3 regions of the Pseudoalteromonas sp. XMcav1-K genome follow, and region 1 is predicted to be linked to each of the others. Evidence: predicted binding sites of a transcription regulator. Region 1 holds the regulator's gene; each other region holds the start of a gene.
The links. Region 1 encodes sigma-54, which starts transcription at its own class of promoters, with help from an activator protein. Its sites were predicted from a motif close to GTTGGCACGNNNNTNGNNT; they were not measured.
Positions count from the first base shown of each region.

Region 1 (11,096 bases):
TGATTTGATATAGCTGATGATTATTTTCAGCGTGACGTAGTTGACGGCAAAACTGCTTATCTTTTAGTTTATCAGCGATGGTGGCTAAAGTCTGCAAATGTTGCTGGCACTTTTGTTCTGGTATGAGCAGTACGATAAAAATATCAACGTCTTTATCGTCGATGGCATCAAACGGAATAGGTGACTGATTTACAATTAAAAAGCCAATGGTATTTTGTAGGCCATCAATGCGGCCATGAGGAATGGCGAGGCCTTTACCAATACCCGTGCTACCTAGTTTTTCGCGTTGCAGCAAGGCTTCAAGAAACTCTTGAGAAGTAATATCAGGGGCTTGCTGATGGGCAAGGTCGCTAATAAATTCAAACAGTCTTTTTTTGCTATTAAAAAGGACCGCGGTTTTAGCGCAGTCCTCAGCAATAATATCGGTTAATTTCATTTTAGTGGCGAGAAAGTTTCTCTTTGTGCTTAATTACTTGGCGGTCTAGTTTGTCGACCAGGCCATCGATTGCTGCATACATATCTTGATGCTCGGTAGAGGCAAACAATTCGCCACCGTTAACATGCATAGTAGCTTCTGCTTTTTGTGATAGTTTTTCAATATCTAGAATAACGTGCACGTTATTTATATGATCAAAATGCCTCTCTAGTTTTGCAAATTTGTTAGTGACATAGTCTCTTAAAGAATCAGTAATTTCTACGTGACGACCTGTTAAGTTTAATTGCATAAGCATTTTCCTTCTATTTGGTCTAGATCAGGCTCTTGCGCTGATTAGACGGTGGTATGGATAGCGACTCACGGTATTTTGCGATAGTGCGTCGCGCCACTTTAATTCCTTGTTCTGCTAGTAAGTCGGTAATCTTGCTATCACTTAATGGTTTAGCTGGATTTTCCGCCGCAACTAGCTTTTTGATCAGTGCTCGAATCGCGGTAGATGAACACTCACCCCCATTTTCCGTGCTAACGTGGCTTGAAAAAAAGTATTTAAGCTCATAAATGCCACGTGGTGTATGCATGTATTTTTGCGTTGTTACACGCGAGATAGTCGACTCATGCATCTCGACCATTTCGGCAACGTCGTTTAAAACCATAGGTTTCATTGCTTCGTCACCATATTCAAAGAATGCCTGTTGTTGTTCAACAATGCAATTGGCTACTTTTAATAAAGTATCATTGCGACTTTCTAAGCTTTTAATAAACCATTTTGCTTCTTGTAAATGGTTGCGAATAAACTGGCTGTCAGTGCTTGATTTCATCGAGCGAGTAAGCGCAGCATATTGTTCATTCACGCGGATCTTTGGCATGCTATCGTTGTTTAAATCAACGCGCCAGCGTCCTTTAATTTTCTTTACTGAAACATCGGGAACCACATATTCAGGTTCTTCTTTTATGATGCTTTCAGCTGGTTTTGGATTAAGGCTATGTATTAATGTTAAGACTTCTTTTAACTCAGGCTCCTTGAGTTTAGCCTTCTTCATTATTGTACGATAATCACGTAATCCTAAAAGTTCCATATGGTTTGAGATTACGCTCTTTGTTTCGTTTAGCCAAGGGGTATTTTTGTCGTACTGATTGAGCTGGATCAATAAACATTCTTGTAACGAACGAGCAGCAATACCAACAGGGTCAAAGAGTTGAACGCGTTTAAGTACAGCTTCAACTTCGTCTAGTTCAATTTGTTCTTGGTCGTCAGATTGCTGTACCGCTTCTAAAATTTCTTCGCTACTTTGTGTTAAATAACCTGAATCGTCTACCGCCTCAACAATGGTGGTTGCGATCATCTCGTCGGTGTCGCTGAACGGCGTTAAGCGTAATTGCCACATTAAGTAATCTTGCAATGATTCGCTGGTTGAGCCTTGATACACAGTATCGTTGTCAGGAGCTGGGGCGTTACTGACAGAAACAGGTGCGGCGCTGATATAATCATCCCACGACACATCCATAGCTAAATCGTCAGAAATATTCTCGTTGCTAAGTGCGTCGCTTGATTCTATTTCACTTTGGCTTGGCGCTGCTTCAACATCATCGCTATTTATTGATTCGTCTTTGTTTGACTCAGTGTTTTCGTTGTTTTGTTTATCGTCACTGTAGTCAATGTCTTCTTCAAGTAAAGGATTGGCATCAAGCGCTTCTTGAATTTCTTGCTGCAAATCTAACGTACTCAGCTGCAACAAGCGAATAGCCTGTTGCAATTGTGGAGTCATTGTTAGTTGCTGCCCAAGGCGAAGCTGTAAAGATTGCTTCATGTAGTTATTCTAATCCTTCTTTCGATTTCAAGCCGCTAGTTAACAATTCAATTCCAAATTTAAGGCCTATAACTATTACTATAGTCTGAATTGTTCACCTAGGTATACATCGCGTACTTTTTGGTTGTTTAAAACGTCTTCAGCTGTGCCAGATGCGATTAATTCGCCGTGAGAAACAATGTAGGCTTTTTCACATACATCTAAGGTTTCACGCACGTTGTGGTCTGTTATTAACACGCCAATGCCGCGATTTTTCAAATGCTCAATTATTTTCTTTATATCTATCACTGAAATAGGATCAACACCAGCAAAAGGTTCATCTAACAGGATAAATTTGGGGTTTGCGGCTAATGCGCGCGCAATTTCCACACGACGACGTTCACCGCCCGACAATGCCATACCCTGTGAATCTCGGATATGGCCAATGTTAAATTCTTCTAATAAATCATCGAGCGCTTCTTCACGTTGCACACGATTAAGTTCTTTGCGTGTCTCTAGAATCGCCATGATGTTTTGATACACAGTAAGCTTTCTAAAAATCGACGATTCTTGCGGTAAATAACCAATACCTAAACGGGCGCGACTATGCATTGGTTGCAATGTAATGTCATTATCGTCAATACGAATAACGCCATTGTCGCTCGGTACTAAACCAACAATCATGTAAAACGTCGTTGTTTTACCGGCACCGTTAGGACCAAGCAAACCAACGATACTACCAGCTTTCACTTCTAAGCCAACATTTTTTACCACTTGGCGTGATTTGTAACTTTTAGCCAGCTTTTCGGCAATTAATGTGCTCATTGTCCGCCTTGTTCATTTTGCGTATTGATGATGGTTTTTACTTGGTTAGTTGAGTTTTCAGCTTTTTTAGACGTCACTGTTTCAGCTGCGCGATCATAGATGATGGTATCTGCTGACATCATGTCGCCATTTTGTTGAAATTTAGCGCCACCAGACATTGTAAATAATGATTTAGCCACGTCATAAGTGACTTTTTTAGCACTTGCGACAATGATTGATCCATCTTCTTGTTCAGCACTAAATTTTACCGGATCACCACTGGCAATAAGTAATTGCTGGTTATCTCCTAACTCTGCTCGTTTATGTGCTTCAAGGTAATCGGCGGTGATGGTCATATTGCCATGCTTAATTTGTACATTATGGCGAAAAATACCGACATTTTCTTTTAAGCGAGCAGCTTGCTCATCGGCGTCAATCTCAAGTGGATGCTTAAGTTTGATCTGCTCAGCGATAGCGTGTCCACTTGTGATACACAAAGTGACAGCTAGTCCAGCGATTGACAGTAATTTCGTCATGTTATTGGTCATAATAAGTGGTCTTTGTATGGTTTATTAACTTAATAACTTGCTCTTCTAAATTAGCATTGAGGCCTTGTCCTTTAATTTCAAGTCCCGGACCTGTCATTTTTACTTCGGATTGAGAAGTCATTAGTTTGCTATTAATTAAATATTCTACGCTTGCCGCTTCAATTGTATTGAGCATGATATTGGGCGTTAGACTTTTGGCAATAACGTTTTGTTCCAAAATGAGCTTTTCGTTATTGTAGAGCGTGGCTTCATCGGCAGTGAGCTGCCACACACCTTGTTCTGAAAAAATAGTAAATTGTGGTTTTTCAAAGTGGGTAAACCCCAAATCTTGATACATCGACATTTTTCGCGCCATCACTTTATGGCTGACAGTACCAGATTCATTAAAGTTGGTTTGTTTTAAGTCGGTTGCAATGTAATCAGGAATACTGGCAACGTTTTCAACAATCGGTTTTGGTTCTTTGGGAGTAAAGAAGTAAGGCAACCAAAGCCAAACCATGGCAATGGTGAAAAGTATAGTAAGTGCAATACGCGCCGACATTAGCTGCTACTGCCTGCGTGGCTGAGTGTTTTGTCTTGGCTCAGCATAATTAAATCGGTCAGTTCTCTTACAGCGCCAAAACCGCCTAGCATGGTAGTTTTATAATCAGCGATGCGTTTTACCAGAGGATGAGCATCATTGGTTGCTACGGCAAAGCCTACTAATTCCATTACGGGTAAATCAGGGCTATCGTCGCCAATATAAGCAATGTTTTCGTTATCAAGTGATAGCGTGTGCTTTAAGTTATTAAAAGCGACTATTTTATCTTCTTGCCCTTGATAGATATGCTGAACAGTAAGGCTTTTCATGCGGTTTTCCACAATCTTTGAGTTGCGCCCAGTAATTATCGCAACCTGTATGCCACTATTGATAAGCGACTTAATACCAAAACCATCTTTAGTGTGAAATGCTTTAAGTTCTTCGCCATCATTACCAAGGTAAATGCGACCATCAGAAAATACGCCATCGATATCGCAAATTAACAGTTTAATTTTGCTTGCTTTTGCAAATACGTCAGCACTAGTTTGTGCATATAATTCGTTAAAAAGCTGTTGTGATGCAGTTAAACTCATAAAACACCTGCCTTAAGTAAATCCTGCATATTAAGTGCGCCAATTGGCTGTTGTTGCTGGTCAACTACAAGCAAACCGTTTATTTTCTTTTGTTCCATTATGTTTAAGGCTTCAGCAGCAAGCATCGATTCATTTGCTGTTGTGCACTGTTTAGTCATCACTTCTGAAATAGCTGTAGCGTGAATATCAATGCGTTGTTCTAAAATCCGGCGCAGGTCACCATCGGTAAAAATACCTGAAAGTAATCCGTTATTGTCGACAACTGCTGTCATACCAAGCCCTTTGGCTGTCATTTCTAACAGAGCGTTTTTAACCGTTGTGTTTTCAGCGACCACAGGTAATGCTTCGCCTTGATGCATAATGTCTTTAAGCATTAACAATAGGCGCTTACCTAAACTGCCGCCAGGGTGTGATAAAGCAAAATCATCGGCGGTAAAGCCTTTTTCTTCAAGCAATGCAACAGCAATCGCATCGCCCATCGCCAGTGTTGCAGTAGTACTTGCTGTAGGTGCTAGCCCTAAAGGGCAGGCTTCTTCTGAAATTGCGATACAAATATGCACATTAGATTGTTGTGCAAGAGTTGAGTGTTGCTTGCCACTCATGCCCACGATTTTTGCACCAATGCGCTTGATTACGGGGATCAGGTTAATCACTTCTGCGGTTTCACCTGAATTAGAGATCATCAATAACACATCATCTTGTGTGATCATGCCTAAGTCGCCGTGACTTGCTTCGCCTGGGTGAACAAAAAAAGCGGGTGTGCCAGTACTTGCTAACGTGGCAGCTATTTTATTACCGATATGACCCGATTTTCCCATACCAATGACAATAACACGGCCTTTGCAGTCATACATCAACTGACACGCATTGCTAAAGTCATCGTTAATATATTGAGCGAGTTGCTCAATGGCATTTTTTTCGATTTCTAAAACGCGTTTACCGCGAGCAATAAAGTTCATGACTTTGCCTTAAGCGCTTACTGTTGAGAAAATAAGGTATTGATATCCTAAAAAGGCAGCTAACAACAAACCGCCTTCAACACGATTAATACGGCGTGAACCGCGAATACTCAAACTCATTGCAATAAGGGCTGCTGTTGCACCTAACATAATTAAGATATCGCGGCTCGATACTGCAGGATCAACGCTTGATGGATTAATAATGCCCGCAAGCGACAATACCGCTAATAGGTTAAAGATATTTGAGCCAATAATGTTACCTAGCGCTAAATCGTCTTCATTTTTAAGTACGCCAGCAACACATGCCGCAAGTTCAGGTAAGCTGGTACCAATTGCAATAATAGTTAAGCCAATCACCAAATCGCTAATACCAAATAGTTTGGCAATGTCGGTTGCTGATTCAATAATAAAATGTGAACTGATAGGTAAAATCGCCATGCCGATAACTAACCACATAAGCGCAATCGGTGTGCGTACATTGTCAGGCACTTCGTCGCAGGCTTCGTCAACGAAAGGATCGTGTTCGGCATTGGCAGCTTTGCTTTGTTTTACCGAGATAATGGTCACTGCAGCAATGAAAATGAAGAAACTCACCATCAGTGCAACGCCTTCACCGAATGCTAAATAGTTGTCCGATAAAATGTACCAAGCACCAAGGGATACTAGCATTACTACTGGCATTTCACGTTTTAGCGTACTCGATGACACACTCAGCGGGCGCAACAGTGCAGTAATACCAAGTACTAGCAGAATATTAGTAATATTTGAACCAACCGCGTTACCGACAGCAGTGTCTGTTTGTTTTGCAAGCGCCGCTTGCGCCGATACCATCATCTCTGGTGCCGATGAGCCCATCGCGACAATTGTTAAACCAATAATTAATGTTGGAATACCATAGTTCTTTGCCAGTGCAGCTGCACCAAAAACAAAGCGATCCGCACTCCAAACTAAGCCGACAAATCCTGCAATTAAAATAGCAATTGATAACAACATTATTGAATAAAAACCAAAATTTAGATAACACCAAATAATATCAAATCTGGATTTAAAACACAGCTTTTGTAAGTGTTATTACAAATATTTACTTTTTCATAGGTTTCACAACATTTTTAAAACGCTTAGAATACAGTGCGCAATTAATTCTAGGAGAGCGACTTGTCGCAAAGTTTAGTTGAAATAAAGGACATTACCTTTTCTCGTGGCGATAGAGTGATTTATCAAAACATGAGCTTTAGCGTTCCTACAGGAAAAATCACCGCGATAATGGGGCCAAGTGGTATTGGTAAAACAACCATGTTGCGTTTGATTGGTGGTCAGCTGAAACCCGATTCAGGCGACATTTTGTTTTCAGGTGAAAGCATTCCGAAAATGTCACGCAGCGAGCTATACCAAGCGCGTGAACGTATGAGCATGTTATTTCAAAGCGGCGCTTTATTTACTGATATGAGCGTGTTTGACAATATTGCTTTTCCACTTCGTGAACATACTAAACTGTCAGAAGACGTTATCCGTATCATCGTATTAATGAAATTAGAAGCGGTTGGGTTACGTGGCGCGCGTGATTTAATGCCGTCAGAACTTTCAGGTGGCATGGCTAGGCGTGCGGCACTGGCGCGGGCAATTGCACTCGACCCTGAATTAATCATGTACGATGAACCTTTTGCGGGCCAAGATCCAATCTCAATGGGCGTGTTAGTTAAGTTAATCAAATCATTAAACCAAACACTTAATATCACTTCTTTGGTGGTAACGCACGATGTGACAGAGGTGATGAGTATTGCGGATCATGTCGTGATTTTAGCGGATAAAGGAGTGATTGGTGAAGGTTCACCTGAACAGGTTGCTCAGTCAAAATCGCCGTTAGTTCAACAGTTTTTACAAGGGCTATCTGATGGTCCTGTGCCATTCCACTTTGATGCTGCGCCATACGACCAAGATTTATTAATGGGAAGCGAACGTGGTTAATACTATTCAAACAATCGGCCGCAATACACTAGACACACTAGCAGGCATAGGCCGTGCGCTAATTATGTTGTTAGGCGCTATTTTTAGTGTGCCAAATTTCAAAAAGGGCACACCATTATTGATAAAGCAACTTTATATGGTTGGCTTTTTATCACTGATTATTATTTTAGTTTCAGGCCTTTTTATCGGCATGGTATTGGCGTTACAAGGCTACACAGTATTGGTGGATTACGGTGCTGAAGACAGCCTTGGCCCGTTGGTCGCGCTGAGCTTATTGCGAGAGTTAGGCCCAGTAGTTACGGCATTGTTATTTGCTGGTCGTGCAGGCAGTGCATTAACTGCCGAAATTGGTTTAATGAAAGCAACAGAACAGTTAACTAGTTTAGAAATGATGGCTGTAGATCCCCTAAAGCGTGTGATTGCGCCACGTTTTTGGGCTGGCATGATTAGTATGCCGTTACTTGCGATGATTTTCTCGGCGGTAGCGATTCTTGGTGCACATATTGTTGGTGTTGATTGGCTTGGTGTGGATTCAGGTAGTTTTTGGTCAATTATGCAGGCACAAGTATCGTTTGAAAAAGACATTCTAAATGGCGCAATTAAAGCCGTGGTATTTGCTTTTGTTGTGACTTGGATTGCACTTTATAAAGGCTACGATTGTGTACCAACTTCTGAAGGTATTAGTAAAGCAACAACAGAAACCGTAGTGCAGTCATCACTGGCAGTTTTGGGATTAGATTTTGTGCTAACAGCAATTATGTTTGGCGCGTAAAGGGTAAAAAATGAATTCGAAGAAAATTGAAATATTAGTAGGCTTTTTCGTTAGTTTAGGTATAGCAGCAATTGTGATGCTGGCACTTAAGGTAGCGAATGCGGGCATGAGTGGAAACGGCGATACTTACAGCCTTTTTGCAAAATTCGACAATATAGGTTCGCTTAAAGTGCGCTCACCAATAAAGGTAGGTGGTGTTGTAGTGGGTCGCGTTGAAGCAATTAATTTGGATCCTACGGACTATGTGCCTGTTGTGCACATGAAAATTGCGACAGAATACAGCAATTTTACCGAGACTACGTCGGTCAATATATTAACTTCAGGCATTCTTGGTGAGCAGTATTTAGGTATTAACCCTGGTGTGATTGCGCACAAAGATATGAATGGCGAGGATGAACTAAGTGAAATGTTTGGCCTCGAAGAAGTAAAGGTTTTAAAAGATGGTGACTTTATTACTGATACGAAATCAGCTCTAGTATTGGAAGAGCTTATTGGTCAGTTTTTGTTTAACCAAAGTAACGATTAATTAGGATTGTAATAGTTAAGATGATGAAATATTTATTTGCGATTTTACTGGTATTGGCATCGAGTGTATCAGTTGCTAAAGAAGTGGACGAAAGTAACCCGTATCTAATGGTGAGAACGGTTGCAGAGAACACCTTTGCTCGTATCACTCAAGATAAAGCGATTATTGAACAAGATAAAAACCATTTGAAAGTAGTGGTTGAGCAAGAACTACTTCCTTATATCGATTATCGCTATGCGGCGCAGCGTGTGCTTGGTAGCTATATTTCTAAAGTGCGTAATATTAAAGATAAAGAAGAGCAAAAGGCGGAAATTGAAAACCTTAAACGCTTTATTGATGTATTTCGCGAATACTTAATTACGTCTTATGCGGGTATTTTTACGCAATATCGTGGTCAAGAAGTAGAATTTGCACCAGCTCAAGACTTTTCAGACGATAAGTTAGTGCTTGTTAAAACTAAAATTGTTGAATCAGGTAAGCCAGATATCAACATCGACTTTAAAGTACGCAAAACTAAATCAGGCGAATGGAAAGGCTTCGATATGTTACCTGAAGGCATTAGCTTATTAGATGCTAAGCAATCAGAGTTTCACGGTATTCTGCGTACAGAGGGCCTTGGTTACGTAATTGATATGCTAGATAAAAAGAGCAAGTTGCCAGTGCAATTTGCTGGTGAATAAGTAATGTCTTTACTTACGTTAAAAGCGGTTGATGATACAACTTATGTATTGAGTGGCGAGCTTAATCGCTACTCAGTACCGAGTGTTAAACTACCCAAAGTTCCAACTCAATCAACCCTAACGCTCGACTTGAGCGAGGTTGCTAAAGTTGACACTGCAGGCCTTGCTTGGCTCATCTATAATTTCTCACAATTGCAACGGAACAATATAAGCCTTAAACTTGTCCACTTACCTGAGCAACTCAAAAAGCTAATGCAATTGGGTCACGTAGAGAATTTATTTGAGTAGAGTTAATGGATCCTAAACAAGTCGAAGATATTTTATCGCAAGCATTATCGCTTGATTTTATTAAAGTAAAAGCCGAAGGCAGTCATTATGAATTGATTGTTGTAGGTGAGTGTTTTGCTGGCGCGTCGCGCGTTAAGCAGCAGCAAATGGTTTATGCACCATTAATGGAAAAGATTTCTGACGGCACAATGCATGCCGTATCAATTAAAGCCTACACGCCAGAGCAATGGGAACGTGATCGCAAATTGATGATGCTATAGGTGGCATAAATGGATCAATTTGTTATTCAGGGCGGCAGCACTATTGCCGGAGAAGTGACTATTTCAGGCGCTAAAAACGCCGCACTTCCAATTTTATTTGCAGCAATCCTCGCTAACGGCAAAAGCCGTTTTACCAATGTACCGCGTTTGCGCGACATTAATACCACTGAAGCACTATTATCAACATTAGGCGCTAAAGTTGAGTGGCAGCAAGATGATTTAATCGTTGATGGCGCGACTATAGATAAAGTGCTTGCGCCATACGAGCTTGTAAAGCAGATGCGCGCATCTGTTTTAGCGTTAGGGCCGTTATTGGCACGTTTTGGTGAGGCGCAGGTGTCGTTACCAGGCGGTTGTGCTATTGGTGCTCGTCCTGTTGACCTTCATATTTCAGGCCTTGAAAAAATGGGCGCTGAAATCACGGTAGAAGGCGGCTATATTAATGCCAAAGTAAACGGTCGCTTGAAAGGCGCGCACATTTTTATGGATGTGGTGAGTGTAGGTGCTACCGAAAACTTACTAATGGCGGCAACCTTAGCTGACGGTGTTACTGTATTAGAAAACGCAGCACGCGAACCAGAAATCACCGACTTAGCTAAGTATCTAAGTGCTATGGGTGCGAAGATTTCAGGTGCAGGTTCGGATCGTATTGAAGTAACCGGTGTAGCGTCGCTAACAGGTTGTCAGCATCGCATTTTGCCAGATCGCATCGAAACGGGTACTTACCTAGTTGCAGCGGCAATGGCGAAAGGCGAAGTGCTATGTCATGGCACTGATCACTTTAGTTTAGAACCGGTTATTGAAAAGCTACGTGATGCTAACGCACACATTGAGCTTGCGGATAACAGTATTTACCTTGATATGCGTGGTCGCATGCCAAAAGCGGTTAATATTAAAACCTCACCGCACCCGGGCTTTCCAACCGATATGCAAGCACAATTTACAGCGTTAAATGTGG
Region 1 is NZ_JBIPJE010000037.1:435-11,530, reverse strand. Features, by position in the region: gene ptsN (PTS IIA-like nitrogen regulatory protein PtsN) at 1-436, opposite strand, end outside; gene hpf (ribosome hibernation promoting factor) at 438-725, opposite strand; gene ACHSBP_RS07595 (RNA polymerase factor sigma-54) at 748-2,244, opposite strand; gene lptB (LPS export ABC transporter ATP-binding protein) at 2,323-3,048, opposite strand; gene lptA (lipopolysaccharide transport periplasmic protein LptA) at 3,045-3,563, opposite strand; gene lptC (LPS export ABC transporter periplasmic protein LptC) at 3,565-4,116, opposite strand; gene kdsC (3-deoxy-manno-octulosonate-8-phosphatase KdsC) at 4,116-4,688, opposite strand; gene ACHSBP_RS07570 (KpsF/GutQ family sugar-phosphate isomerase) at 4,685-5,647, opposite strand; gene ACHSBP_RS07565 (calcium/sodium antiporter) at 5,657-6,640, opposite strand; gene mlaF (phospholipid ABC transporter ATP-binding protein MlaF) at 6,803-7,612, shown strand; gene mlaE (lipid asymmetry maintenance ABC transporter permease subunit MlaE) at 7,605-8,384, shown strand; gene mlaD (outer membrane lipid asymmetry maintenance protein MlaD) at 8,395-8,910, shown strand; gene ACHSBP_RS07545 (phospholipid-binding protein MlaC) at 8,931-9,590, shown strand; gene ACHSBP_RS07540 (lipid asymmetry maintenance protein MlaB) at 9,594-9,878, shown strand; gene ACHSBP_RS07535 (BolA family protein) at 9,884-10,138, shown strand; gene murA (UDP-N-acetylglucosamine 1-carboxyvinyltransferase) at 10,148-11,096, shown strand, end outside.

Region 2 (11,096 bases), on a different contig from region 1:
TAGTCTAACGCCACTCTAACAGCATCCGAATCGGCATTATCAGGCGCTAAATGGCTAGCAATTTTGTCAATTGCTTGGTCAGTCGATAGCCCAGTTAGATCACCTAAAGATAAGCTTTGATTATTAACCGTTACGGTGTCGCCACGCATGACACCAAGCAACCCAGAACCAGCAGTTATGCCGCTTGCTAGTCTCTGGCTTGTGCTTTTACCTCCGCCAGAGCCTTTTCTAGAGTAATTTTTTAATGAACGCCTTAGATCTGAGGTTGAGCCACCTGTTTGTGCATATTTACCAAATGCTCTTCTGGCACTGGCAAACCTATTTGGAGGCAGTGTTGCTGTAGGTGAACCACCGATTTCTTGTTGAACCTTGTCATTGTCAATATCATTGCTATTGTCATTCTGATCATCAGCTTGATTATTATCAGAGCCAGTTTGATCATCCCCATCAGTACCTGATGCAGGTTCTATTGTGACGGGGTCTCCTTGCTCTGCCCAAGATGGAATTAGCGGACTCTTATTATTCGGTCCTGTTGACGATGCGGACGTACCCATATTACTTAGCTCCCTCTAGTTCTTTTAAAATTGGATTAAGCCATCTTTGACGGGGCAAGCTTTTTAAAAATGTAAGAAGACTTAAGCAACATTTTTCATCCTGCTTGGCAAGTAGTACCGCTCCATAAATGCCTGTTGGTCTTTCGGTCCAATCACCAATCAACTTAAAGTTTTCAATCAAACCATCCATGACTGACATATATTCTTCCTTTGGTGTTGTGGTAATAGCTGTAGAGTTAACGCCACTGACCCTAACCTTTTGCTTCATTAATTCTTCTACAAGTTTTTGAGCAGCTCCAGACATTACCGCATTTACAGCGCCCATTGGAATGCTTTCTCGACTCAGATATGCCGCTGGAGTCAAATCCATCTCAGTAAACATTGGAGGTAATTTTGACCATTTATCAATAAAAGCAAGGTCTAGCTTCCACTCTTCAGGTAACTTAATTTCGTCAAATTCAACTTCTGAATTTTCGAGATCCGCCAATACTGTTGGGAATCCCTTTTCCTTATCAATTAATTCATAAAGCTTATTGGTAGCCTGAGTGCCTAAGCACCTCTCAAAAATTACCAGCTTAGTGATGGTTTTTTCATCAAGCTGCATACCTCGACGGTGAGCCGTTTTCTTTCTCATCTTCACTTGGTTCAGTAATCGCTTAACTATGCGAGGGTTGCCGTTAATGTTTGTAGATTCAGCTAATAGTGGAGCTAACTGCTCAGCAACTACAAATTTACTTCTGAGTTCTGAATGCTTTTCGATAGCGTGATCTTGAAGTAGCTCATCAATGGTTATTTGTGGTTGTTTCCACGACAGCCTTAATGATTCTTCAAGGGCACATCTTATCGTTTCTAATTGAGCATCGGTAACGCCGTGGTCTTGAGCAGTAAGCATCATTAAATATGCCCTTATCTCCAGAACGCCGGGTCTTGGTACATGCACAGGAATTTGAATAAGCTTGTCTAAATAATCAGTTTGATGTCGTTGAGATGCACCTTTGTGATATTCCGGCACAGCCAAGCGGATCATGTCTTCATCGGCGGCAATAACAAATGCGGTATTTGGTAGAAATAGAAATAATCTGATCGCCTCAAGTGTTGAAATGGCATTAAATGGAGAGCAGCGATCTAAATTATCGACATAGACAATAAGTGGTTTATCAAACTCCTTTAGCAGATCTGAATATGCTTTTCGGAATTCTTTAATTTCTTTAGGAGGTGAGAATGATTTCTTATCTTTGATCAAACCTTTGTTTTTCTTCGCGACATCCTTAGCGCCATCGACAGCACCTTTTACATCATCAACATCCAGTTCACCATCGTCACCACCACTGAATAGTCCCATGATCTTCTGTATACCACCTATAGTTGGTATACCAGCTAATGCTGCACCACCATCCATAAGTAGTCCCATCAGTCTGATCTTATCTATTCGTCCAGCAAACTCTTTTGCTTTTGCACTTAGGTTTTTATCGTCTGCTGCTTTTTTAACTAAAGTAGATGCGATTGTTTCTAATAGCGCAGCTTTAGCATCATCGTACCCTTGGAAAGTCCATGCATCAAAATGTACTTGGATATATTCTTGTTCATCAGTTTCCAAAGATGCTTTGGTAAGTTCAAGAATAGTAGATTTTCCTGCGCCCCAATCACCAAAGACACCGACGCTAATAGGCATTAATTCCTTTTCTGTTATAAGGTCTTTAATCGACTCAGCCGCTTCATTAAAATTTAAGAAATCAATTTTTGATTCTTTGTCAGACCACATAACATCTCCCTTTATTTATTATTTTGCTTTTCCATTCTTTTAATAGTTCTGTGAACCGTAGGGCGGCTAACAGAATATTTTTTTGCTAATGCAGAAATCGATTCACCATTTAATTTATCTTTATATAATTCCTTCGCTTGTTTATCAGACAAAGCAGGCATTCTCCCCATATGTTTGCCTTTAGCCTTAGCCTCTTCACGACCTTCAGCTGTTCTGGCTTTTATTAAATCCCGCTCAAGCTGAGCGAAGACTCCGCAAAGGTTGATCATCGCCGTCGAGAATGGATTATCATTTTTAGTATTGAGAGAGCCGTCGATGATATTTAAACACGCTCCCTTTTTATGAATACTTTCAATTGCTTCGAGAATAGTCTTTAATGATCGGCCAAGCCGGTCAAGGCGAGTAACAATTACTTCATCGCCTTCTCGTATAAAATTTATGAGATCTTTTAACTTCTCATCATTTTTAATCGAAGCACCACTTTGCTTCCCTTGAAATATTTTCTCACAGCCATGAGCGCCCAACTTGGACAGTTGAACTTGTAAATCTTGTTCTTGAGTCGAAACTCGTGCAAAACCAACTTTCATATGTACGAAACCTATACCTTTCGTACACCATAACAATTACATGAACGAAAGTCCACTTAACAATTTCGTACATGAACGAAATAAAACGATGACTTTCTATCATAAATTCTAGTTGTTTACTCTAACATACTAAAAGTTTATAGAGCCATATTCATAATTTCTTTGTACCCTTCTATTGCTTTATTTCTAACTTGTATAGTGGCTTCAGTAGCAACTCCTGCTTTTGATCTTGCAATCATAACCTCTGCTAAACTAATGTCTGTTGTCCCTAACTCGAATTCTTTTGTCGCTTTACCTGCTTTTTGATGCAATTCATTTACATTGTCAATCGCTTTAATAAGTAGTTTAGAGAACTCATTATTATTAGTTTTTTGTTCCTCTAAGCTCGATTTATAAACAGATGAGTTTTGGAGCTGGCTAATTAAAGTGTTTTCGATATGAAGCATAAATATACTCTTCGTCAATTAATTGTCTCTCACTAAGACTGCAAATTGAGTGCCAAAGAAAATAAACTTTACCTTATAATTCAAAAACTAAGGTGTGTTTAAGTCACACCTTAGACTTCAAATTCAAACTGAAAAAAGTTTTTCATTCTTGCTTAGCGTCATTCAATTAATGATTGATTAAATGGGTTCGCTGTTGTTAATTTAATTATTTCCACCAATCTAAATGTGACTACTATTTCAAATTCAGGTTATTGTAAATCTTTGCTACAATTCCCCCTGTTACACCTGCAAATAACACCCAAAAAAATCCACCAATAAATACTCCTATAAAGGACATCTGCCAGCCCAGAATTTTCCAGTCAGTATGCAACATGTTGCCCGTCATACTAGACATCATATCAGGCAGCATAATTACCACCATTGAACAAACCAACCAAACAATGCCAAAGGCGGCTGCACAAGCCAACGCAAAAGCTTTCTCATTAAGTTTCATCGTTATTCTCCAGTGGTGGCTTGCGCCACCACTTAATTACTATTCAAGCTCCACCATATCTTTCGCTGCAATATCACCTGATAGTAGTTTTACCGTAGCGAAGTGATCATTCACAATTTTAGTAATTTGTACCGTTCCTACCTTTTCGATAGTGTAGGGATCTTCACCTTCACTCAATACCATTCTTTCATGGAATCTAATAACACTGTATTTTTGCCCAACCTCTGCGCCATGCTTGGCACCAATACAAATCAGAGTTCGATCAGTAGACTGCTCAACCACTTGACCCCTCATCATATTTTTGTGATAAAACGCAGTATTGGAACAACCCGCTAGAAAGATACCAAATACAAATAAAAGTAGAATTTTCATATTGGATGTTTTCATCATTTTCTCCTCATCTTACTTATTAACTGAGCAAGCTTTTCGTAAGCTTACTTATTTTTCCGGCTTGCACCCGGAGGAACTTTGTGACAACTCCACGGTTTATGAGCAGCGTTGTCTTTAACATTCTGATCAACAAATTTATAGTAACTTTCTTTAGTATGTGTCCACCAATCATCATGAACATCTGCGCCATACTTACGGATTACCTCCTCAATCCCATCAAGGCTTACGTTTGCGGCATCATAGGCAAGGTGTATTTCACCTTCTTTGATGTTGTAACTAACTTCATCTATACCAAAAAGCTGATCTATTTCTTTTACTAACTCGTCACAGCTTTCTTCTGTGACATTGCTAAGCTTTAGATTTCGAACAACTAAATTCTGCTCTCTAACGCCAACTCTATGATCTAAATCGCTCATAATTTTTCTCCTAATGTTTGTGTGAATGCTGTTGATTGCTATCTTTAATTTCTTCCATTTTCCGGTTCATCTGCGGCATCATGTTTTCCATCATTTCCAGATGATGTTCAGCCATTGCAATTTGTTTATGTATAGGTTTGTCTTCCATATCTCGATGCATGATCTGCATAATTTTCATCATTGAACGTCTATGTTGATGCATCATTCGCTGTTGCTTATCAGGGTCTTGTTCAGATTTAATTGCTAAAACTTCTTTTTTCATTTCCATCATCTTTTTATGCATTTTTTCCATATTTTCGTGTGACATCTCCATGCCTTGATGCATATCATATTTGTTCACACTTTCATGCTTATGGTCATGATCTTGGGCAAATGAGCTTGTGGCTACCATCAGTGAGCCAGAAAATAGAATTGATTTACCTAATGTTTTCATAATTTTTACCTTCTACATTTTATTAAAATTTGGAATCCAACTTGGTGTCGATTCCATATACCTGCGGTACTCAGAGCCAAACTCTGCAATCGCTTGTGCTTCTTCGCGTTTGGCTAGCTTGACATAAACAACGACTAAGATTGGAAACATCGTAAGTGTCGGGATGGTCGGCCACTGCAATAAAAAGCCAAACATGATTAGAATGAAAGCTACGTACTGTGGGTGACGACACCTCGCATACCATCCTGTAGTAGCCAATTGATGGTGTTTTTGCGCGTGATGCAATACGTTCCATGCTGAAGACAACATAAAGAAACCTGCAACAATAAACACCATACTCGCTATATGAAATGGGTCCCAATGGGCATCACCTTCAAAACCAAAGAAAGTATGCAATAAGTGTCCATTTTCATGCGCAAAGAAGTTTACTTCTGGATAGGTCTCCGTCAGCCACCCCGATAGAAAATAGATAGTTAAAGGAAAGCCATACATTTCAGTAAATAGGGCGACAATAAAGGCGGAGAACGCTCCTAAACTTCGCCAATCAGTCGATGTTTTTGGTTTGACAAAACTAAAGGCAAAAAAGATAAAAATTGCAGAGTTCAGTATCACCATTGACCATAAGCCATAATCATATGTCTCATTCATCACTTTTCTCCTTTTTATGTGATTCCTTACGTCCTTCTTCTAAGCCTTGTATGTAGCCATCGCGATAGGCAGCATTTTTATCCGTTAGTTCTTGAAAGCTCTCTTCCTTTTTCTCATCAGGCGCATGTGAATGATCGTGGCCATGTTTGCCATGACTGCCATGCATAAATACGTGCATCAACGGGCATAGCAATAAAATCAAATAAGGAAGAAATTGCAGTACATGCTGTCCATGTTCAAAGATTAAAAAATAGGTGGCTGCGGCAATAAGCACCAATGCAGCCCAACCCGTAGGTGTTGACCAAAATTTAGGGTGCTCATTTTTCATATTGGCCTCCTATTGACCTTAAATCTTCCTTTGAAGCTTCAGACTTAGAATTTATCCAGTAGAGATTATCCACAGGAGAGATGCTAACTAATCCTTCGCCTTCAATGTTGGTATGCGCAGCATCGAGCAAAACTTCAGCAACATGTTCAGCATCATCAAAAGCAACATAAATGGTCATTACTATATGTGCTGATAAGTGATTTCTGTTGTAAGTATCAGCATATGCACCTCTGCCTGTTGCTTTATGAATGGTAAAGCCTTTATAGCCATGTGAAAGTAGTGCCTCTTCTACTCGTGTTAACACCATTTCATCAAAAATGGCTGTCACTTTTTTCATGTTCATAACCCCTCCTAAACAACCTTTAAAACACCGCGATACATTTGCATCTGACAATGAAACTCATGCTCTCCCGCTGATAAGTTCAATAAGGTAATTTGAGTAATTTCATTTAATTTAAGCTGCTCGCTTATCTCTAATGATGGAATAAGCATTGTTTCAGCACAGGGTGATTGATCTTTGCGCATGAACTTCAGGGTGACAGGTTGACTAGCAGACACTTGGATTAAGGATGGTGAATACACACCATCTTTCACTTCAATGAGTACTTCATTATCTTGAACAATTGTTTTATTGGGTTTGTATAGCCAAAACCACCAAACAATCAGTGCGATTAACACTAAGCCTAATAAGTTAATTAACATCATCGTGTTTCTCCTTAATTCTCTTTTGCTTTAAAAAAGCGAAGTCGATTTGCATTTGACACTACAGTCAATGACGAAAACGCCATTGCAGCTCCTGCAATTACAGGGCTAAGCAGAATGCCAAAGAAGGGATATAGAATCCCCGCAGCAAAAGGAATCCCGGCTACGTTATAGACAAACGCGCCAAACAAGTTTTGTTTTATATTTCGTAAAGTAGCTTTGCTTACCGCTATGGCATCAGCAAGGCCATGAAGTGAACCACGCATTAGGGTAATGTCAGCACTTTCGATAGCTACATCAGTCCCTGTGCCTATGGCGAAGCCAACATCGGCTAACGCTAGCGCAGGAGCATCGTTGATGCCATCTCCTGTCATACCAACAATTTCGCCGCCTTCTTGTAGCTCTTTCACCTTGTTGGCTTTATCTTCTGGCAGCACTTCAGCAAGAAACTCACTAATACCCGCTTTTTTGGCAACAGCGGCAGCGGTTTCCTTGTTATCACCCGTTAACATGATGACGCGTATACCATTAGCCTGAAGTCGTTTGATAGCAGAGATTGAGTCTGATTTAATAGGATCTGCAACTGCAATGATTGCTGCAAGTTCACCATCTACAGCAAAGTACATAGGTGTTTTGGCTTCTTTGGCTAAAGACTGCGCTTGTTCAACAAAGCCAGTGAGGTCTATGCCTTTTAACTTCATTAGTTTATCGTTTCCGAAAAGCAGGGCTTTATTGTTGCAGTTTGCTTCTACACCAAAACCCGTAATGGCGTTAAACGCTTCAATTTTTAGTAACTCAATATCCTTATCTAATGCACTTTCAACAATCGCTTGCGCTAAGGGGTGCTCTGAGCCACTTTCTAAACTTGCTGCAAGCTGTAGCACGTCTTTTTCGTCAGTGGCTTTTGCTAAGACAATATCGGTTACCTTAGGTGCTCCTTCAGTAATAGTGCCCGTTTTATCTAAAATCATGGCAGTGATTTTAGAGGCGGTTTGTAGTGCTTCACCGTTTCGAATAAGCACTCCGGCTTCTGCTGCTTTTCCTACTCCGACCATGACAGACATGGGCGTTGCCAAGCCCAAAGCACATGGGCAGGCAATAATGAGTACGGTGGTTGCTGATACGATGGCAAAAGCAATTGCTGGCTCAGGTCCAAAGTTAAGCCATGCTAGCGCACTTAACACAGAGATGATCATCACTACAGGCACGAAAAAAGCTGAAATAACATCGGCCAAGCGGCCAATCGGCGGTTTTGAATTTTGTGCTCGTTTCACCATATTGATGATTTGCGCAAGCGCCGTGTCTTTACCAACGCGTGTGGCTCTAAATAAAATCATGCCTGATTTGTTCAAAGTACCAGCGACAACCTCATCTTCTTCGGCTTTTTCAACAGGCATCGGTTCGCCTGTCAACATGGACTCATCAATAGAGGTGTGCCCTTCCAATACTACACCATCGACGGGAATTTTTTCACCCGGCTTTACCTTCACAACATCATGAAGCAAAACCTGTTCGATACCTATCTGAACCTCTTTGTTGTCACGAACCACGGTTGCTGTTTTGGCTTGCAAGCCGATAAGACGTTTAATGGCCTCAGAGGTTTTACCTCTGGCTTTTATTTCTAATGCTAGACCTAAATCAATTAAGCCAATGATCATGGCTGTAGCTTCAAAATAAACATGCCGTGCCATCAATGGAACGGCGTCAGGTGCAAACACGACAACCATCGAATACACCCAAGCTGTACCTGTTCCTAAAGCTATTAGAGTGTCCATATTAGCGGAGTGGTTTTTAAAGCTTTTCCAAGCGCCAACATAAAAATGCTTACCTGAAAAATACATAACACCAAAAGTTAAAATGCCGACAACCAGCCAAGACATGCGTTCAAGGTTTGTTTCAACCGTCATTTCTCCAACCACAATGCTGTAGATCATCAAAGGAACGCCGAGTGAAAGGGCAATAAACGTATCGCGCATTAGCTTTTTGTAATATGCCCAATCCGCCGCCTCTTTCTCGTCAAGCGCATCTGTTGCCGAGCTATCATCAATTGGCTTCGCGTTATACCCCACAGACTCAACAGCTTTGATCAAATCTTCTGTCTTAGCTGTCCCAGAAACTGTTACAGTCCTATCAGCAAAATTCATTTCCGCACTGACGACTCCAAGCGTTGCCTTTAACGCCCCTTCAATTTTGCCTACACAGCTAGCACACCCAGCTCCTTCTATGATGAGCTGTTGGTTATGTGATACTTTCTCCAACGTATTCTCCTTACTTTTACATGAAGAAGATTGAGCTTTTGCCTGACAGCAACAGCCTGATTCAGTTTTGATATTTGTTTTAGTAGCCACCATTTTTCCTCCTATGCCGTTTTAATTTGCTCAAAGTTTTCGATGAGATGACAAACCATGTTTGCAGTCGGTGCTTTGTCTTCCATTTCTTCCCATTGAGAAAGAGCTAAAGACATTTTTCCTCGAAGTGCCAACATTGCTTGAAACTGTTTTTCTGTTTCTTCAAGCCGCTCTTTGATCAGGCTTCTGACTAATGGGCACGCACTTTTACCATCTTCAGATTCATTAAGAATTTGCTTGATATCAGCAACGGAAAAACCAAGGTTTCTGGCACTTAAAATGAACTTAAGTCTCGATACCTCTTTATTCGAGTAAGACTTATAGCCGTTCACTGACTTAGCAGGTTTTAACAGTCCCAATCGCGTGTAATAGCGCACCGTATCAGCAGTCGTTCCAAGACTTTTTGCCAGCTCTGTTACTTTCATATTTACTCCTTAGTTTTTCGCCTAAGTTTGCACTTTCACCTACAGCTTAGACCTGTGTCTAAGACACAGGTCAAGCGTTTCCTGATGATTTAATGTACTCCGCTATTGCTTTTATCTGTTGCTCGTTTAGCGGCATTTTAGGCATAGGTGAAGATGAGTTATTAAACTGAGGGTTTTGAAGCTTATTGATAAAGAAGCCGATCCCTTTGTTTTTAATCGTTTCATCTAACGCTGGGCCAACTGTGCCACCATCACCTTTAAATGAATGGCAACCTTGGCAACCAAATTGAGTAAATAATTGCTTTCCATCAGGCGCTATGGGGTTTTCTGGCGCTACTTTTTTTGCCAAAGGTACGCTTTGGCTAGTTAGCTCCAAAAACTCAAGAACAGCTTGCGTTTCTTTACCTGTTAAATGCGCCTTTTCTCGCATATGCGGCATAATGACTTTCCATTCTGGAATTGAGAATTCATGAACAGCGCGAGCGTTATGGCATCTTGCACAGTTGTTATTGATCACTTCTGCACCGGAAATTTTCTCTTGTGCATAAGAACTAAAAGCAGACAAAAGATATAAGCTGGCAACCAATAATATTTGAATAATTGATTTCATCTAGGTATCCCCTTAAAAGCCATAGCTGTATTGGATAGCGAAGCGCTTGTCGTCTTCCCCATCGTGAACAGTTGTATCTTCGTATGTCGCCTTAATGACTGCTCGACTGTCTAACCAGTAATTAATGCCATAAGCCCAACGCTCTGCTTCGTTAATTTTATTGGTCTCAGCATATTCAACGACGAAATCGGTTCCTTGTAATACATTGAACATTTTTCCTGCCATAAAAGTTGCTTGGAGATACCAGCCATTGCGGTCAAATGTGATCACTTTGTTTTCTTCATGTTCATCTTCTTCAAGGGCATCGGTTGCAGTTTTGATGTATTCCCCTCTGACGATGTAATGATTACCAATCCAGTTAATATCAAAACCAGTTGCTGTAAATCCTAGCTTTTCATCATCATCATATTTTGCCGTGTAATAGGAAGCGCCAACCTCAATACCCGGAAGAAAGGCATACGCAATACGACCCCCAAATGCTTTGTCAGAGTTGTTATCCGCACTCGTTGCTTCAAACGCTAGTTCAGGAAGTTCCATAGCATGATCATCAACTTCTTCATGCTCGCCTTCCCCTTCAGCATGATCACCTTCTTCATCGCCATGTGTAGCCTCGGCAGCTAGTCCATTGGTCACATATGCGTCAAAAAATATTTTTTGGTTTTTACCCAACGGAATAATGTGTTGAATGCCAACGCCAATATCACTCATCACCGGTAACAAACCTTGCATAGGTTGATAACCACCATGACCACCTAACCCGCCATAAATACCGGGAGAAAATGCTGAGCGATTTATCCAACTAGGGTGTTGATTCGGTCCATACTGGCCGAATGGGAGTAGAAATTTACCTGCGGTAAAAGTCGTTGTATCAGAAAGAAAATAATGAAGATCAGCGTATTCAAGCTCAATTTCAGTTTCCCCATTTTCATCAACTGAGATTTCAGTTTCAGCTTC
Region 2 is NZ_JBIPJE010000051.1:109,671-120,766, forward strand. Features, by position in the region: gene ACHSBP_RS20340 (hypothetical protein) at 1-554, opposite strand, end outside; gene ACHSBP_RS20345 (P-loop NTPase fold protein) at 556-2,316, opposite strand; gene ACHSBP_RS20350 (recombinase family protein) at 2,328-2,903, opposite strand; gene fliE (flagellar hook-basal body complex protein FliE) at 3,041-3,349, opposite strand; gene ACHSBP_RS20360 (DUF5676 family membrane protein) at 3,582-3,842, opposite strand; gene ACHSBP_RS20365 (hypothetical protein) at 3,882-4,229, opposite strand; gene ACHSBP_RS20370 (cation transporter) at 4,277-4,648, opposite strand; gene ACHSBP_RS20375 (hypothetical protein) at 4,659-5,081, opposite strand; gene ACHSBP_RS20380 (isoprenylcysteine carboxylmethyltransferase family protein) at 5,094-5,729, opposite strand; gene ACHSBP_RS20385 (DUF2933 domain-containing protein) at 5,722-6,057, opposite strand; gene ACHSBP_RS20390 (P-II family nitrogen regulator) at 6,047-6,394, opposite strand; gene ACHSBP_RS20395 (cupredoxin domain-containing protein) at 6,409-6,762, opposite strand; gene ACHSBP_RS20400 (heavy metal translocating P-type ATPase) at 6,774-9,017, opposite strand; gene ACHSBP_RS20405 (MerR family transcriptional regulator) at 9,119-9,532, opposite strand; gene ACHSBP_RS20410 (cytochrome c) at 9,603-10,142, opposite strand; gene ACHSBP_RS20415 (porin) at 10,155-11,096, opposite strand, start outside.
Region 2: fliE (flagellar hook-basal body complex protein FliE) is a predicted target of sigma-54. The motif match lies at 3,388-3,406, and genes of this name have one in related genera.

Region 3 (11,096 bases), on a different contig from region 1:
TTTAAATCGCGCCTAATAAATGCAACTGCCGAAATTTTAGAAGGGCCAAGTTACGCACTCAATACGGGTAAGCGAATTGCTTTAAACTTACAAAAATTAGCGCATCAGGCAGACATTGTGCTCGACCTACACACAGGGCCAATCTCAGCGAAGCATTTATATTGCCCAGAATATGCTAAAGACAGTGCCCGTTATTTTGATATTGAGCATGTGTTACTTATTCCAAATGAATTTGATGGCGCAATGGACGAAGCGAATTTTTGTCCATGGTGGCAACTAAGCCAAGCCTATAAAAAAACAGGTCGCGACATTCCCGTTTTAGTGGAAGCCTTTACCGTTGAGCTAGGTTCACAAGAAAAGATTGACCTGACAGAAGCCGCTAACGATGCAAACAGCATACTAAGCTATTTAACGTATAAAGAAGCATTACAAGATTCTCATTACCAGCCACAAGCCATTACCCGCTACGCCTGTTATTTAGATGATTATCTTGCGTATTACGCGCCCATGGGTGGCATGGTTGAATACACAGCAGCGCTCGGTAGCCACGTAAAAGCAGGCGATACCATTGCCAAAATTTTACGTATGGAACGCTATTTATCTGAACAGCCACTAAATGAAATTACCCTAGAGCAAGATGGCATAGCAATTTTGCACTTTGCGTCAGCCAGCGTAAATCAAGGCACTGAGCTTTATAAATTTTTTACAAACTACTTTGAATTGTAACAGTTGCGTGAGAAGTCCCCTTTGGGGCACAAGGCGGCAAATATGCCGCCTTTTTTATGTTTCTAAAATGGTTATAATAAAAGCTCACTCATTTTAGGGATATAATTAATGCGCCTTTTAGCTTCTAGCTTAATACTCTCACTGGCCAGCTCGCTTGCATTTGCAAACGACGACCCTTCTGAAAAAGAACTCGCCAAGCAATGTATTCTTAACGAACTTGCTGCAGGCGATGATTCGCAAACACTTGCTGAAGTTAAGAAAAAGTGTTTGAAAATAACAGATATGGATGACATGTCGGCAATTGATAAACGCGTTATCCGAGAAAAAGTTACCACCAACAATCCCAATGTAATTACGCCACATAATCGCAACTATATTCTACCTGTGACTTACATGGATCGCCCAAAGAACACGCCTGCAGAAAGCGATCCTAACTTAAAAGGTGCGCCTTTAGATGAGTTAGAAGCTAAGTTTCAGCTGTCGTTAAAAGTGCCGCTATACCAAGTTAAGTCTGATATCGACCAAGCATTTTATTTTGGTTTTACCATGCAGTCGTATTGGCAACTCTACAATAATGATATTTCATCGCCATTTCGAGAAACCAACTATCAACCCGAAGTATTTTGGATGAATTTACTGGACGATGAAAATCGTTTATGGGGTGACGAAATGGGCATAGTGCTTGGTTTTGAACACCAATCAAATGGCCGAAATATTCCACTTTCACGTTCATGGAATCGAATTTATGCGAACCTGTTTTGGGAGCAAGATGGCTTTGTGTTTAGCTTTAGGCCTTGGTACCGCATCCCTGAAGAAGAAAGACGCAACGAAGATGACCCAACTGGTGATGATAACCCAGATATTGATGACTACATGGGACACTTTGAGTTTGCAACGATTTATCGCTATGAAGAACATGAATTTACCGTAATGTTACGCAACAACTTAAAGTCAGATAACAAAGGTGCAGTGCAGCTTGATTGGTCATTCCCTGCGTGGGGTCGTTTACGAGGTTACGCGCAATATTACAATGGTTATGGCGAAAGTTTAATTGATTACAACCAACACATTGAACGCTTTGGTGTAGGTATTTTATTAACTGACTTTTTATAATTTCATACCAATTCTGTTAACTATGTGATCAGGGATAGCGCTGGATAAATGAAATGGTAACAAGGCGGAATTTTTCTTATGTAGTTGTTCTACATTGATAAATTCTAACGCAGTTAGCATGATATTTAGCCCGCTAGGATGATTAGCTACTTAAGCGAATTGGTATCAGAGCATTTCGTTAAATTTCAAACATAAAAAAAACCAGCCTAGGCTGGTTTTTTTTATTACAAAACGAAATCGCTATTACGATTTTTTCGCTTCGCGGCTAGCACGCTTACGCTCGCTTTCAGTAAGAAGTTTCTTACGAATACGAATGCTTTCAGGCGTTACTTCTACTAGCTCATCATCATCGATAAACTCAAGCGCTTGCTCAAGAGACATAATGATTGGTGGCACAAGGTTTTGTGCTTCATCAGTACCTGATGCACGAACGTTAGTAAGTTGCTTACCTTTAAGTGCGTTAACTGTAAGGTCGTTATCTCGTGCGTGAATACCAATGATCATACCTTCGTATACTTCCACACCGTGACCGATAAATAGTTTACCGCGGTCTTGTAGGTTGAATAGTGCGTTAGTAAGCGCTTTACCTGTTGCGTTAGCAATAAGTACACCGTTCTTACGCTGACCAATGTTACCGCCTTTGTGAGGACCGTAGTGATCGAACGTGTGGTACATTAAACCTGAACCAGACGTTAGTGTCATAAAGTCAGTTTGGAAACCGATTAGACCACGTGAAGGCATCATAAAGTCCATACGGATACGGCCTTTACCATCTGGTGCCATATCAGTCATTTCAGCTTTACGCAGACCAAGTTGTTCCATGATAGAACCTTGGTGCTCTTCTTCAACGTCAACTGTTACTGTTTCATATGGTTCTTCTAATTGACCATCTACTTCGCGAAGGATTACTTCTGGACGAGATACTGCAAGCTCGTAACCTTCACGACGCATGTTCTCGATTAAGATACCTAGGTGAAGTTCACCACGACCTGATACGCGGAAGCTATCTGGGTTATCTGTTTCTTCAACACGTAGTGCAACGTTGTGAACTAGTTCAGCTTGTAAACGCTCAAGAATGTTACGTGAAGTAACGAATTTACCTTCTTGACCTGAGAAAGGTGAAGTATTTACAGAGAACGTCATGGTTACTGTTGGTTCATCAACAGAAAGTGCAGGAAGTGCTTCAACTTGGTTTACATCACATACTGTGTCTGAGATTTTAAGCTCACCCAAACCTGTAATTGCAATGATGTCGCCAGCTTGCGCTTGTTCAGCTTCGTGACGATCAAGACCTAAATAAGTAAGTACCTGGCCTACTTTACCGTTACGCTTAGAACCATCAGCACCAACAATTGTTACTTGCTGGTTAACTTTAACCGTACCACGCTTAATACGACCTACACCGATAACACCGATGTATGAGTTGTAGTCAAGCTGTGAAATTTGCATTTGGAATGCGCCTTCAGGATCGGCATCTGGCTTTTCTACTTGATCAACAATTGCTTCAAACATAGGTTGCATGTTGTCTGACGGTGAGTCTAGATCTAATGTTGCCCAACCATTGATTGCTGACGCGTAAATAACTTGGAAGTCTAACTGGTCATCAGTTGCACCTAAGTTATCGAAAAGGTCGAATACTTGGTCCATAACCCAATCAGGGCGTGCGCCTGGCTTGTCAATTTTGTTGATAACAACGATAGGCTTAAGACCTAATGCGAATGCTTTTTGCGTTACGAAACGCGTTTGTGGCATTGGACCTTCTTGTGCATCAACAAGTAGTAATACTGAATCAACCATTGAAAGAACACGTTCTACTTCACCACCGAAGTCAGCGTGTCCCGGAGTGTCCACGATATTAATGTGGTAGTCATTCCACTCGATTGCTGTATTTTTAGCTAGGATTGTAATACCGCGCTCTTTCTCGATATCATTTGAATCCATTACACGTTCTTCATTACCGCCACGTGTTTCTAATGTACCTGATTGCTCAAGTAGCTTATCAACTAGTGTTGTTTTACCGTGGTCAACGTGCGCGATAATCGCAATATTACGTAATTTTTCGATACTCATATTTTTACTCAAGTTAGTGCTCTGGATAGAAGCTACGGATTATCTAATAGGCACAATACCCATCAAAGCCCGCTAAAAATCTAAGCTAAACACCTTTTATGTCATCTTAATGATGACCTCAAAAGGGTCTGCGCCTGCAAAAAAGTGGCATATTATCCCCTATTACTGTGACAGATGAAAGTTTAGACAGAATAAAAATAGCTGATTTTTGCGATATTTTTGTCACATTACTGGTTTATTTAAAAAAAACGATTTTGACCTTGCGATTTTAGCCGTGTTTTCTAGACTTTATCGCGCACCACATCAGTGCAAGCAGGGATCTTTTTGGTGCATCAAAATGGTGCAAAGTAAATCGAGCTTACTAAAAAACATTAATATTCATTGAGTTACAAAACTGGCACAAAAGCCGCTTTATAGACAGCGATTTCACAATTAAAAACAACACACGGTTGGAGGACACCATGTCACATACGGTTTTACAATTTATCAAGGAAAACGACGTTAAGTTTGTTGACCTACGTTTCACAGATACAAAAGGTAAAGAGCAGCACGTTTCTATTCCTCATCACCAAGCTGACGAAGATTTCTTTGAAGATGGTAAAATGTTCGATGGTTCTTCAATTGCTGGTTGGAAAGGCATTAACGAATCAGACATGGTATTAATGCCAGATGCAGATTCAGCTAAACTAGACCCTTTTGCTGAAGAAGCAACACTAATCGTACGTTGTGACGTAGTAGAGCCTTCAACACTACAAGGTTATGAGCGCGACCCTCGTTCTGTTGCTAAACGCGCAGAAGAATACATGCGTTCAACTGGTATCGCAGATACTGTACTTTTCGGTCCTGAGCCAGAGTTTTTCCTATTTGACGATGTTAAGTACAAAACTGACATGTCTGGTTCTATGTACAAAATCGATGCTGAAGAAGCGTCATGGAACTCAGACAAAGACTACGAAGGCGGCAACTCAGGTCACCGTCCAGGTGTTAAAGGCGGTTACTTCCCAGTAGCACCAGTAGATTCATCACAAGACTGGCGTTCAGCTACTTGTCTAGTGCTAGAAGAATTAGGTCAAGTTGTTGAAGCTCACCACCATGAAGTAGCAACAGCTGGTCAAAACGAAATTGCAACTCGCTTTAATACAATGGTAATCAAAGCGGACGAAATTCAAGAAATGAAATATGTTATTCACAACATGGCTCACCTTTACGGTAAAACGGCTACATTTATGCCTAAGCCAATTGTTGGTGATAACGGTTCAGGTATGCACTGTCACCAATCACTTGCTAAAGATGGTCAAAACATCTTCGCTGGTGACAAGTACGGCGGTCTATCTGAAGAAGCACTTTACTACATCGGTGGTATTATCAAGCACGCTCGCGCAATCAATGCATTTGCCAACGCGTCAACTAACTCATACAAGCGTCTAGTACCTGGTTTTGAAGCTCCGGTAATGCTTGCATACTCTGCACGTAACCGTTCTGCATCAATTCGTATTCCAGTAGTACCATCTGCAAAAGCACGTCGTATCGAAGTTCGCTTCCCAGATCCGACAGCTAACCCATACTTAGCATTCTCAGCAATGTTAATGGCTGGCCTTGACGGTATTAAAAATAAGATCCACCCAGGTGAAGCAATGGATAAAGATCTATACGATCTGCCAGCTGAAGAAGCAGCTGAAATCCCAACTGTTGCAGCTTCATTAGACGAAGCACTTGCAGCACTTGATGCTGACCGTGAGTTCTTAACTCAAGGTGGTGTATTCACTGACGACTTAATCGATGCTTACATCGCACTTAAGTCGAAAGAAGTAGAAAAATTAAACATGACAACTCACCCAGTTGAGTTTGAAATGTACTACAGCGTGTAATAATTTCACGCCTCCAGAATCAATTTATTGTTTCAATGTGTGTTCCTAAGCCCGTTCTGCGGGCTTTTTTTGTGGAAAAATAAATATATATATTATACATTTGTACCATCTGAACCTTATCATATTGTTTCGCTAGGTGTTTTATAACTAGTTTGTCTGTAAAACAGGCGAATTTTTTCGTTCAGTACTAAAATAAAAAATAACATATCTAAGCAAGGAGCTGATGTGGCTTTTAAAAGCGCGCTGCTATCACTTTTAATTTTTATCATGTTACTTCCAGTAACAAACGCCACTGCGAAAGAAATTTATATGTGGCGCGATGAAAACGGTGTTTTAGTATTCTCAGATACGAAACGTCCGGGTGCAAAAGTGATCTCTTTAGCTGACGATAAAGCAACCAGCATGAAAAAAGCGGATACATCCATCTTTGATAAACCGGATGACCCCAATAAAAAAATAGAATACGGTGTTGAGATTGTATCGCCAAGTCATGAAGAAACGATTCGTGATAACACTGGTTCTCTCCATGTTTCTATTCGCATAACACCAAGCTTTAATCCCAAATATAAAGTACAGCTATTATTTAATGGCAAACGCAACACCCCACCGCAATCCAAATCGGTTTTTGTAATGCGTAATGTAGACCGCGGCGCACATACAATACAAGCGCAACTATTTGATGAAAAAGGCAATACTGTTGCTACCAGCGAGCAAATCACCTTCTTTATGCACCGCGCAAGCAGTATCGCAAAATAACTCTCTAAATACGCTCATTGCGGAACGCTTCTTGCTTTTTCTAATTAAACATCAATTTACATTGATTTTAATTAAAATAGCGCACTAAAATGGTGCAATGATGCTTAAAGACTTATCCAGCTACATTAAACTACTAGAAAATCTTACAAGCTGTGTATTGTTAGTCGATGGTGACTTTAAACTTCACTACGCAAATACCAGCGCAAGCGAATTATTTGGCATCAGTACCAAACGCATTGTCACAACCAATTTTAAACAACTATTTCATTATCACTCGATTGATTTACATAAAATCTTAGAAAATACCTTTCTCAGTGGTAACGACTGTGTTCAACATCGCGCCAATGTGGTATTTAACGATGGTCGACATGCAACCATTAGCCTTTCTGCGCGTCGCGTCGAATTAGATAACCAGCTTTTAATGCTGCTTGAATGCCGTTCACTCAATCAAGAGCTCAAGCATGATCAGGCTTCACATCAAATGCACCAACAAAGTGCAGCGCGTAATTTAATCCGTGGCCTCGCCCATGAAATCAAAAACCCGCTAGGCGGAATTCGCGGTGCAGCGCAATTACTACAATATGAGAGCGATCAGCAAGAACGCGAACAATGCGCCAATTTAATTATCGAACAAGCCGATCGTCTCACTGAGCTTGTTGACCGACTACTTGGGCCAAACCAGCTTCCAAACAAAGAGTGGATAAATATTCACCAAACTTTAGAGTCAGTGATAAAACTAAGCTTGTTAGACAATCAACACAAAATAAAACTCGTTAAAGATTACGATCCGAGTATTCCCGATGTATTTATCGATAACGGTAAAATTCAGCAAGTGTTGCTCAACATTGTTAAAAATGCGCAACATGCACTCAATAAACTGGCTGAGCTTGGCACAATAACGTTAAAAACTCGAGTTAAGCACCATGTACGCTTACATAACAAAGCATTTAAAAATGCCCTCATCATTCAAGTTATCGACAACGGCCCGGGCATTGATGAAGCGCTAAAAGAAACCCTATTTTTTCCTATGGTCACCAACAAAGACGGCGGCTCAGGTTTAGGGCTAGCCATTGCACAAACGCTTATTGACCAACATCAAGGCTATATTGAATGTGATAGTTGGCCAGGTCACACCGAATTTAATATTTATCTACCCCTGTCTATGGAGAAGCCATAATGAAAACCGTTTGGTTAGTTGACGATGACGCTTCGATTCGCTTTGTACTAGAAAAAGCACTTAAGCGCGCAGGATTTAATACCGAATCATTCGCCAGTGCAGAAGCGGCAGCCTCTGCGCTTGAATACGATCAACCAACCGTACTGATTTCAGATGTGCGCATGCCAGGCCAAGATGGCATGTCATTGCTTGAAAATATTGTTGAGCAAAATCCAGGCTTGCCGGTGATTATTATGACCGCCCACTCCGATCTCGATTCAGCGGTACAGGCTTTCCAAAAAGGGGCATTTGAATATTTAGCAAAGCCATTTGATTTAAATGAAGCTGTTTCACTTGTTGAAAGCGCATGTCGCGCCAACACACGCGTTAAAGTAAAGCCGAAAAAAGTCGAGAAAAAAGCACCTGACATTATTGGCGAAGCGCCCGCCATGCAGGAAGTATTCAGAGCCATAGGTAAACTCAGCGCTTCAAGTATGAGCGTACTTATCAACGGTGAATCCGGTACGGGTAAAGAACTGGTTGCAGGCGCACTGCATAATCACAGTCCGCGCCGCGAAAAAACTTTTATTGCGCTCAATATGGCAGCAATTCCAAAAGACTTAGTTGAATCAGAACTGTTTGGCCATGAAAAAGGGGCATTTACCGGTGCCGATAGCGTGCGTAAAGGCCGCTTTGAACAAGCTAATGGCGGTACACTGTTTTTAGATGAAATAGGTGATATGCCGCTGGATGTGCAAACTCGGTTACTACGCGTACTGGCCGACGGTGAATTTTATCGTGTCGGTGGCCATCAAAGCATTAAAGTAGATGTACGCATCATTGCCGCAACCCACCAAAACCTTGAAAAATTGGCTCGCGAAGGAAAATTTAGAGAAGATTTATTTCACCGCTTAAATGTAGTCCGCTTAAAACTGCCACCACTGCGCGAACGCAGCGTCGATATTGAAAAGTTAGCCAATTACTTTTTGAGTCGCAGTGCGAAAGAACTTAAAGTCGACAGCAAAATCCTGTCTAAAGAAGCTGCCAATAAAATGATGGAATTTACATGGCCGGGGAATGTGCGTCAGCTCGAAAATACCTGCCGTTGGCTCACGGTGATGACCCCAGGTCAGCTTATTAGCGTTGAAGATTTACCAAGCGAAATTACCGAAAAAGCAAGCCATAGTGGCGATAGCCATGATTCAAACTGGCAACAGCAATTTCAACTGTGGTTTGAAAACGAGCTAAAACAAGGTAAACACAATATCTGGCCCGATATACAAAACAAAATTGAAAGCCAAATTATTAAAAGTGCGCTTAAACACAGCAACGGCCACAAACAAGATGCCGCGCACTTAATCGGTTGGGGGCGTAATACTCTAACCCGCAAACTTAAAGAGCTCAATATCGATTGACTACTTTAGGTTTAGCTAAAAAATAGTAAAGGCACTTTAATCTGAAGTAACCACCTGTTTTTAATCATTTTGCGCTGGCAAGACGCGCCATTTAGTGCAATATTTAAAGTTCTAATAAAACAGCACCGCCTCAGGAAGTTGAATGCTTAGCACGGAGTCTTTACTTACTAACTTTTCCAAACGTTATAAAACAGCGCTTTTTGCAATTGCGGTGCTCATTTCATGTGCGTTTTTAATTATTACCCTGCAACAACAGCAACAAGAAAGCTATGCCAGTATTGTTAATAGTGCCGGCGAGCAACGAATGTTATCCCAGCGTATTGCCTTATTTGCTCAACGTGAGCCGACCGAATACCATCAACAACAACTTGCGAAGGCCGCAGAAAAGCTACTAAGTAATCAAACACAGCTACTCAAACAACTTGAGCTGTTTGACGAAAGTACTCAGCAAAAAATTAAACAAATTTACTTTGCTGATAACCAGCTGCAAGCAACCCTTGAAACCTACGCAAACGCTGCATTATCTCTCTCACAAGGGAAAACGCTTTCGACCTCACAAAGTAGTTTATTTACAACAGATAAAACCGACCAAATACTCACTCAATTAGACCGAGTTGTTAGTGTATTTGAAAACGCTGTTATACTTGACAAACAAACGCAGAATGAGCTGATTTATATTACTTGGATTGGCTCACTGTTATGCCTGCTTGGGCTTGCATTTTCGCTACTAAAACCAACGCAATCTTGGCTTGCAGATACCTACTCTAAACTGCTAACGCAACGTAATCGGGCATCTGATTTTGAATTCGCAATCAATAAACATTCCGCAGTTTTGCGAGTTGATAACCAAACAAACATTTTGTACTGCAATAAAATGTTCACGCATTTTTATGGTTATGAGCAAAATGAGATTATTGGCCATTCAACGCGTACGCTCAGAAGTTATTACCATGACGACACCCTTTATCAAGAAATAACCGATGCCATCACAAAACATACGGTATGGCATGGCGAACTATGCAATAAAGCTAAAGATGGGCGCTTTTATTGGTTTAGCACCACCATAGTGCCGCTGCGCAGTAATGATGAGCAAAAAGACACATCAATCATTATTCAAAACGATATTACTGAGCAAAAGCATGCCGAGTTAGCGTTTAAACGTCTACATGAGATAACCAGTGATATCAATGCAAGCATCGATGATAAAATGAACGCCATGCTAACACTCGGTTGTGATATTTTTCAGCTACCGCTTGGCATAGTAAGTGAAATTTCAAACAACTATAAAGTGCTATACGCCAAAAGCCCAAATAATGAAATTTCACCAAATGATCAATTTGATTTTGAGAATACATACTGCTTTCACACCTTTAATGCTGACCAAGCAATTGCATTTCATCATGTGGCAAAAAGTGAAATTGCAACGCATCCTTGTTATTTAAACTTTAGCCTAGAAAGTTATATTGGCTGCCCTATATTTGTCGATGGCAAGCGCTTTGGCACACTAAACTTTTCAAGCCCTGATGCATCATCGCACCCGTTTACTAATAGCGATCTCGAGTTGATCCGGTTATTTGCCCACTGGATTGGCTTTGAGTTAACGCGCGCAGCGCAACAAAACAAATTGCTTTCACAGCGTCAGTTAATGGAAGAAATGAGTGAGCAAGCACTAATTGGCGCGTGGGAATATAACGTAACAAACAATTCGTTATATTGGTCACATATGACCAAAAAAATCCACGATGTCAGTGACAACTTTGAACCACAAGTTGTAACAGCAATTGACTACTACAAGCCTGGCGAAAACCGTGACCGCATCGCCAAATTAATGGCAAACGCAATTGAGCATGGCACACCTTTCCAAGAAGAGCTTCAAATAATCACAGCTAAAGGCAACGAGAAGTGGGTTGCGGCACGCGCTCAACCAGAAATGCACAATGGCCAATGCCTACGTGTATTTGGTTCATTCCAAGATATTACCGACCGAGTTTT
Region 3 is NZ_JBIPJE010000031.1:37,006-48,101, reverse strand. Features, by position in the region: gene ACHSBP_RS04865 (succinylglutamate desuccinylase/aspartoacylase family protein) at 1-726, shown strand, start outside; gene ACHSBP_RS04860 (phospholipase A) at 835-1,839, shown strand; gene typA (translational GTPase TypA) at 2,083-3,909, opposite strand; gene glnA (glutamate--ammonia ligase) at 4,371-5,777, shown strand; gene ACHSBP_RS04845 (DUF4124 domain-containing protein) at 6,003-6,533, shown strand; gene glnL (nitrogen regulation protein NR(II)) at 6,634-7,710, shown strand; gene glnG (nitrogen regulation protein NR(I)) at 7,710-9,104, shown strand; gene ACHSBP_RS04830 (PAS domain-containing protein) at 9,247-11,096, shown strand, end outside.
Region 3: glnA (glutamate--ammonia ligase) is a predicted target of sigma-54. The motif match lies at 4,303-4,321, and genes of this name have one in related genera.